One region of the Streptomyces sp. NPDC040610 genome, then DNA from elsewhere that is predicted to be linked to it. Evidence: riboswitches for the same ligand, from Rfam matches in the RefSeq annotation. Region 1 holds a riboswitch; the other holds the start of a gene.
The links. Region 1 has a riboswitch for cyclic di-AMP ahead of ACZ6AA_RS20950 (transglycosylase family protein). Riboswitches for the same ligand answer to the same signal wherever they lie in the genome.
Positions count from the first base shown of each region.

Region 2: another riboswitch for cyclic di-AMP. It lies ahead of ACZ6AA_RS35690 (transglycosylase SLT domain-containing protein); the one in region 1 lies ahead of ACZ6AA_RS20950 (transglycosylase family protein).

Region 1 is NZ_JBVIXA010000005.1:496,324-500,326, reverse strand. It holds gene eno (phosphopyruvate hydratase) at 66-1,352, opposite strand; gene ACZ6AA_RS20950 (transglycosylase family protein) at 1,751-2,476, opposite strand; cyclic di-AMP (ydaO/yuaA leader) riboswitch at 2,481-2,664, opposite strand; gene ACZ6AA_RS20945 (LysM peptidoglycan-binding domain-containing protein) at 2,868-3,965, opposite strand.
Region 2 is NZ_JBVIXA010000016.1:783-4,785, reverse strand. It holds gene ACZ6AA_RS35690 (transglycosylase SLT domain-containing protein) at 495-1,220, opposite strand; cyclic di-AMP (ydaO/yuaA leader) riboswitch at 1,223-1,381, opposite strand; gene ACZ6AA_RS35685 (HutD/Ves family protein) at 2,197-2,793, opposite strand; gene ACZ6AA_RS35680 (hypothetical protein) at 3,452-3,793, shown strand; gene ACZ6AA_RS35675 (hypothetical protein) at 3,907-4,003, opposite strand, start outside.

The sequences.
Region 1 (4,003 bases):
ACACGGTACGGGACCGAGTACGGGGACGTACGTACGACTGGCTAGGGCTTGGCCCGCGAAGCGGCTCAGCCCTTGAAGCGGGGGAACGCGCTGCGGCCCGCGTACACCGCCGCGTCGTCGAGGATCTCCTCGATGCGAAGCAGCTGGTTGTACTTGGCGACGCGGTCCGAGCGGGCCGGGGCGCCGGTCTTGATCTGGCCGCAGTTCACGGCGACGGCGAGGTCGGCGATGGTGACGTCCTCGGTCTCGCCGGAGCGGTGCGACATCATGCACTTGAAGCCGTTGCGCTGGGCCAGCTCGACGGCGTCGAGGGTCTCGGTCAGCGAACCGATCTGGTTGACCTTCACCAGGAGGGCGTTGGCGGAGCCCTCCTCGATGCCGCGGGCCAGGCGCTCGGGGTTGGTGACGAAGAGGTCGTCGCCGACGATCTGGACCTTGTCGCCCAGCTTGTCGGTGATGACCTTCCAGCCCGCCCAGTCGTCCTCGAACAGCGGGTCCTCGATGGACACGAGCGGGTACGCCTCGACGAGCTCGGCGTAGTACTCGGTCATCTCGGCGGCCGAGCGGGACTTGCCCTCGAACTCGTACTTGCCGTCCTTGTAGAACTCGGACGCGGCGACGTCGAGCGCGAGCGCGATCTGCTCGCCGGGGACGTAACCGGCCTGCTTGATGGCCTCGACGATGAGGTCGAGGGCGGCGCGGTTGGAGTCCAGGTTCGGCGCGAAGCCGCCCTCGTCGCCGAGGCCGGTCGACAGACCCTTGGTCTTCAGGACCTTCTTCAGCGTGTGGTAGACCTCGGCGCCCCAGCGCAGCGCCTCGGAGAAGGACTCCGCGCCGATCGGGGCGATCATGAACTCCTGAATGTCGACGTTGGAGTCCGCGTGGGACCCGCCGTTCAGGATGTTCATCATCGGAACGGGCAGCAGGTGCGCGTTCGGGCCGCCCAGGTAGCGGAAGAGCGGCAGGTCGCTCGCCTCGGAGGCGGCGTGGGCGACGGCGAGGGAGACGCCGAGGATGGCGTTGGCGCCGAGCGAGCCCTTGTTGTCGGTGGCGTCGAGGTCGAACATCGCCTGGTCGATCAGGCGCTGCTCGGTGGCGTCGTAGCCGACGAGCTCCGGGCCGATCTGCTCGATGACGGCGAGAACGGCCTTCTCGACGCCCTTGCCGCCGTAGCGGTTGGCGTCTCCGTCACGCAGTTCGATGGCCTCGAAGGCGCCGGTGGAGGCGCCGGACGGAACCGCGGCGCGGCCGGTGGACCCGTCGTCGAGGCCGACCTCGACCTCGACCGTGGGGTTGCCTCGGGAGTCCAGGATTTCCCGGGCTACGACGACGTCGATGGACGGCACGAGCATCTCCTTCTGGGATGTGACGCTAGGGGCGCATGGCGTGCACCACTGGGGGCGCGGGCTTGCGCATGGCTTGCATGGTCTTCATCGGCCCTGCGTCTCCTGAGCCTAACGGGCCCGGGAGCTTCGGCCAGCCGACCGCCCGCCCCGTGGGACGGCCATCGGGCCAATTCCCTGGGAATCAGGACGGAACCACAGGTTCTTACCGGTCGGTAGCTTCGCCCTGGGCGTACTTCGGAGCCGCCGGGGCACCCGGCAGGGCCGCCCCGGACAGCACCTCGCCCCGGTGCGTACGGGGGATACGCGCACCGGGGCGAGGGAGACCCGTGGGGACGGGGGCGCTCCGCGGGACGGAGCGGGGGCGCTGTCCGGACGGGCCGGACAGGCGCGGGTCGGGCTCAGCCTCAGCTGAGGTGCAGCTGCTGGCCCGGGTAGATCATGTCGGCGTCGGAGATGATGTCGCCGTTGAGCTTGTAGACCTTGTGCCAGCCGCCCTTGACGTCGTGCTCGTCGGCGATCTTGGACAGGGTGTCGCCCGTCTTGACCTTGTACTCGCCGTCGCCCTTCTTCACGACCTTGCCGGTCGGGGTCTGGACGGTCTTCTTCGACTCGGTCTGCGGGGCGGCCTGCTGCGGCTTCGGCTGCGGCTTGGCCTGCTGCTGCGGCTGAGCCTGCTGCTGCGGCTGCTGCTGGGGCTTGGCCTGCTGCTGGGGCTGCGTCTGCTGCTGCGGCTTCTCGGCACCGCCGCCGTTGTACGGGGCGCTGGTGAGGCCCACGCCACAGCTCGGCCAGGCACCCTTGCCCTGGCCCGCGAGGACCTTCTCGGCGATCTCGATCTGCTGGGCCTTGGAGGCCTTGTCGGCGGTGGCCGCGTACTTCGTACCGCCGTAAGCGGCCCAGGTGGAGGCGGAGAACTGCACGCCGCCGTAGTAGCCGTTGCCAGTGTTGATGGACCAGTTGCCGCCGGACTCGCACTGGGCGACCCGGTCCCACTGGTCGACGGTGGCGGCGTTCGCGGTACCGGCGGCCATCAGCGGGGCGGCGACGGCAGCGCCGGTGACACCGACGACGGCGGCCGCGCGGGTGGCCTTGGACGGACGACGGTGCTTGCCCTTGCCGGAAAGCAGCATGGAGTGATCCCCTCACCGACGCCTGCGAGGTGAGCTGTCGGGTTCGGGCGGGTGAGTGCCCGGCCGTACGGCTTCCGTACGACTTCACCCCTAGCCGGTCCTGCGCGTCGTGCGGCCACTGGCCGCTCAACGCGTGGGCCCGGCGCTTACCTTGGGTCCCCCGCTCCTGCCTTCGGCGCTCGAAGCGACGACTGTTCCCGTCCGGCCGTTGGCAGGATTCGGCGTACCGACCGGCGGGGCCCGCTGTGGCGAGCGGTCACGACCGTAGACAGGCAATCACCGGAATTTCAAAGACGATCAGGGCTTCTGAGACCCATCTCTCACTTGCCTCTCACCGTCTTTAAACCGGACATTCACCGCGAACTGCCAGTCAATTTCCGCTCCGCAAGGCCTACTTCCGGTCCGCCTCCGCGGCCTGTTCCTCGCTCAGGTCGAGTCGCTGACCGGGGAGGATGAGATCCGGGTCACCGCCCACGGTCCGCTTGTTCTCGGCGTAGAGGGTGGACCAGCCGCCGTCAAGGTCGTGCCGGTCGGCGATCTGCGAGAGGTTGTCGCCGGAGCGGACCGTGTAGGTGCCCGCGGGGTCACGGGCGTCACGCGCGTCGCGCCCTTCACCGCGCGACGCGTGGCGGCCCGCGGAGCCCGCGCCGCCCTTCTCCGCCTCGTCGGCACTGGAGCCGCGGTGGCGGCCCGAGGGAAGGCCGGAGGAGTCCTCGGAGCCCTCCGCGGAGTCGTCGGCGCCCGACGGCTCACGGCCCGCTTCGGACTCGGCGTCGGGCGAAGTGGTGCCGCGGTCGCCGGACTTGCCGTCCTCGTCCGCCGAGCCCTTCTCGCCCCTCTGTCTGCTCTTGTCGCGTTCGTCACTCTTGCCGGCCGAGCTGTCGCTGTCGGGCTTGCGGTGCTTGCCGGTCTCCTCGGACTTTCCGTCCTCGGCGTCCGCGCCGCGCTCCTCACCCTTCGCGTCGGCGGAGTCCTCGGCGCCCTTGCCGTCCTTCCCCTCGCCCTTCTCGCCCTTCTCGCCGTCCTTGTCGCCCTTGGAGTCCGTGGCGCCGTCGGACGGCTCCGCGGGCTTCGACGGGGCGACCGGGAGGCCCGGGTCGACGTCGGCGGCCGCGCCGCCCTTGCTGAGGCCCGCGGCCGGGCCGCAGTTCGGCCACGCGGCGGGGCCCTGGTCGGCCAGGACCTTGTCGGCGACGGCGATCTGCTGGGAGCGGCTCGCCTGGTCGGCGCTCGGCGCGTACGCGAGGCCGCCGTAGCTCTCCCAGGTCTCCTGCGTCAGCTGCAGGCCGCCGTAGTACCCGTCGCCCTTGGCGCTCCACGCGCCGCCGCTCTCGCACTCCGCGACCTTGTCCCACGTCGAGGCGTCGGCCGCGTGCGCGCCCGTGGCGCCGAGCAGCGGGATGGCGATGGCGGATCCCGTGACGCCCGCCGCGACGACGATCGCCGGGGCCTGGCGGGGACGGCGGTGACGGCCTTGGCCGGAGAGCATGCACGTGCCTTTCGAGCGACGACAAGAACAGCTGCGAC
Region 2 (4,003 bases), on a different contig from region 1:
CCCCCCAGTCAGAACACGGTTTCTCCCCCGGTTCCTCACCGGAGGACCGCAAGCATGCAACCGCGACGCCGCAGTGGGGTCAAGAGGGCACCGCGACGCCGACACGCTCCACACGGCCCCTCGAGGCGGGCTCGGGCCACATGTGAGCGGCGTACCGTCCGGGGTGCCGGGAGCTCCGCGGCGAGCCCAACGCCCAACCACCACCGCCCGTACGCCCGTTCCGGACCCCGCCGGCCGCCACGACGGACCATGGACCCTTGAAGAAGGCGCCCCACATCCCGTGCCAACACCCCTGCACCACCACCTCATCACCCGATCCCAGAACCCCGCCGACCTGCTCAACACCACCCCCCGCCCCTTCGGCGCCGCGATCACCACCTCACCCCTGAACGAACCGCGCGGCGCAGACCACGAACTGCGCGGCGAGGGAGGACTGCGCCCTGCGCCCCAGCCCAGGAACAGGTACTCACGGCGGGCGAGCCAGGCCGAGGGGTCTAGTACGGACCGTTGACGTTGTCGATCGACCCGTACCGGTCGGCCGCGTAGTTACAGGCAGCGGTGATGTTGGCGACCGGGTCGAAGCTGTCCAACGACGTCCCGGGCAGACGGTAGGCAGCAAAAGTCGGGTCGATGACCTGCAGAAGCCCCTTGGACGGCGTTCCCGCGACAGCGTTGGAGTCCCAATTGTTGGTGGCCAGAGGATCACCAGAGGACTCACGCATGATGTTGCGGTGGATGCCCTCGTAGGAACCAGGGATGCCATGCTGCGCCAAGATGTCGAGCGACTCCTTGATCCAGCCGTCAAGATCGTTGGTGTAGGACTTCTTCGCCGGGGCAACGGCGGGCTCGGCGGCGACCGCGCTGTCACGCTCGGACCGATCCGCCCGCCCGGCCGGACCCTTCGCACCGAGGGTGAGCTTGAGACCGGGTCGGATCATCCCCGGGTCGCCGCCCAGAGTGCCGCGGTTGTCCTGGTAGAGCTTCTCCCAGCCGCCGCTCAGGGAGTGCTCCCGGGCGATCTTGGAGAGAGAGTCACCCGCTTCGACGACGTACGTCCTGGGCGCCGCGGCGGGCCGGGCGACCGTCCCGGACTGCGCCGCGGCAGCGTCGGCCGCGCCGAGCACCGGCAGCGCGAGCACGGCCCCGCCCGTGCCTGCGGCAGCGATGCCCCGGCTGAGCGGGCTGGACTTGGGGCGGCGGTGCTTTCCCTTTGCAGGCATGACGAATTCCTCTCCGTCGCCTACGAGGTGAGCTGTCGGGTTCGGACGGGAGATGTCCGGTCGCACGGCGCGCGACTTCACCCCGAGCCGCTCCGGAATCCGGACCGGCGTCTTACCTGGGTCCCCCGCTCCTGCCGTGCGTAAGTAAGTGGGTAGGAAGGTTTCCGGACAGCGGCAGGATTCGGCGTTCCATCCGGATTGACGGTGACGTTAGGCGAGGAAACCCGGACGGAACAAGAGCAGAATTCAAAGAAGGAATGAACGAGCCCCATTCCTGACGACTGCCGCCCCTCACCTTCTTTGATCAAAAACTCCAACCTTCTTTGCGCAGAACGGAAGCGCGCTCTACAGCCCCCGAAGCCACCGCCTCCCCGTGTGACTCATTTCACCGGACGGCATACGGGCTGGAATACGACCCGACGGCAGATCAGAGCACGCTATTTCGTACCCACTTTCCGCAATGCAGGCGACACTTCCCGTACGCCACCAATGCCCGAAGGAGCAGCTTTTCAGCGCAAAGACGGACATTACGCATGGATGGTTCCCCCGGACCCAGCCAGAAGAAATTGACGAGGCATCGACGACAGAAGACTGCGCAGAACCTAACGGCCCATCAACCCCATCGAATCCACCGAAGAACGAAGAAGACGGAGAATCTGGCGACCCATCAGACCAATAACCAATAGGGAAAACCGGCCAACGGGAAGACTGAGAGCGCGATGCCACAACTACCGGGTGCACCCTGGACGCACCGGCCACCTGTATGCGCAGCTCTCCCCGGACCATCGGCGCTCCACGCGGTCCAACAGCCCTTCGACCCGCAGCGCATGACGCCACATCACGAGCATCCCGGAGACCCATCAGACCAGCACCACCAGCCGAAACCAACGCCGACACACACCACCCAGAAACCCGCACAAGACAACGGGCCGGTCCGTACGGTCAGCACGCCAGCACTGCAGGCGCACCGGGGCCGTCAGCGCGCCGGGGCGATCCTGATCTCGGCCACGATGCCATCGCCGCACAGGGCCAGCGCTCCCGGCCCTTCGTGACGTACGCAGTCGAGACGGCCGAGCACAGCCTCCGGTGCGCCCGGTGCAGTGACACTGATCCCTCCGGTGACCGCCATGACAAAGACGATCTCACCCACAGTGCACGCCACCGTGACCGCCCGCACACCGATGACGGGGAGGATCTGCACATGCGCCGTCGCCCGGCCCCTGCGGGTCATCACGTTCAAGTCGCGGACCGCGCCCGCCTTCAGCTCGCAGCCTGTCGCTGCGTCACCGGAGAAGGAGAACGGGGCCAACAGCGCGACCGGCTGTCGTGTGCCGTCCACGGTGAGGACCATGCCTTCCCCTTCGACCAAGGTGATCACGCGATCGACCCCGGGAAAGGAAGAGAAGGGCCCTTCTGTGCCCACGTCCGCGACGCTCACCCGCCAGTCGAAACCGTCCACGGGCTCCACCGAGGCCAGCGACACTCGCATCGCACCCGATGCGACCTCGCGGGTCACACCACCGCCGTTCTTCCACGGCACGCTCGAGTATCCGCTCCAGTGCAGAACATCCATGCCCATACGCCGCCGCCTCCCGCTTCCCTCGCCCTGCCCCGATTACCCTCACCACCGCCACCCGGACTTTGTGCCCTCAGACCGCAGAAGCACGCCGAGACAAGTGACCACTGATCCCCAGGCCAGCCTACGTGCCAGCCAGATACACAGAGCAGGCTCCACTTCACCGCCGGGCCCAAGACACAGACCCGCCAACCGCGGACACCAGGCCACGAAGGCCCAGACGCTCGCATTCGCCTAGCCGAAAGGCTTAGCACCCATGGGCACTGGCTCCACGCGCACGAGGCCGACTGACTCAGAAACAGATTCCTGTGCCGCCTCTTCTGCGCTACCTACGCCCCGTCGCACCGGGGGCTTGCTCGTGCACGAATCGGCAAACGGGCTGCGCGGATGGGCAATGACCGCTCGGGATGCTCACGACATAGTGGAACCACTGAGGCGACCTGTCGACTTCTCCATACGAGTCTGCTGATGAAGCACCACGGCCAGCGCGCCCCCGAGTCGCGGGCCGATTTCCCTGTTCGAGCTCTCAACTTCGGTCAGGGTTTGCATGAATTCTGTAGCAGACCGAAAGGGCGCGGTCGTGTCAGGAACTCTATTCCCAGAGCTCGGCCATGTATCCGTGCGCCGAGCGCAGAAATCGATATCTGGAGGGAACATGGGACGTTTACGCACCATTATTGCCATCATAGCCGCCGGAATAGCGACTGTGGTAGCCGTCACCGTTCTGGCTGCACCCGCGCAGGCAAGTCCGAAGAGCCGCGAGGCCGCAAAGCAGAGCGAACAGACCAAAGAGCCGGTCAAGGCCCGTGGCATCGGCGAGTGCACGATGTACCTCGAACTGAAGGGGTACGAAATCACTGATGCCCGGTTCTTCGGCTGCTTCTCAGGAAAGGGAATCGGTGGCGCGCAAGGAATTGCAGTCTGCACCGGTACACTCCTGGCTGCTCAGGTACGGCTCCGTCACGCGGCACCTGCCTGCGCCCTCTCCATTTTGTGACAGCTCGTGAAGCAGCGGTGAATCCCCCGGAGGCTGAGAGTGAAGTGGCACCGGGGGATTCACCGTTCGTTGTGTGCCTTGGCCCGGCCAACGACATCACCGAGCTCCAGACCCTACGGTGATGCTTTCCTACTACGGAAATTCCGCCAGACCCAGTCGATGACCTTGGCGACGGGCAGCAGCAGGGCCACACCGATCACCACGGCACCC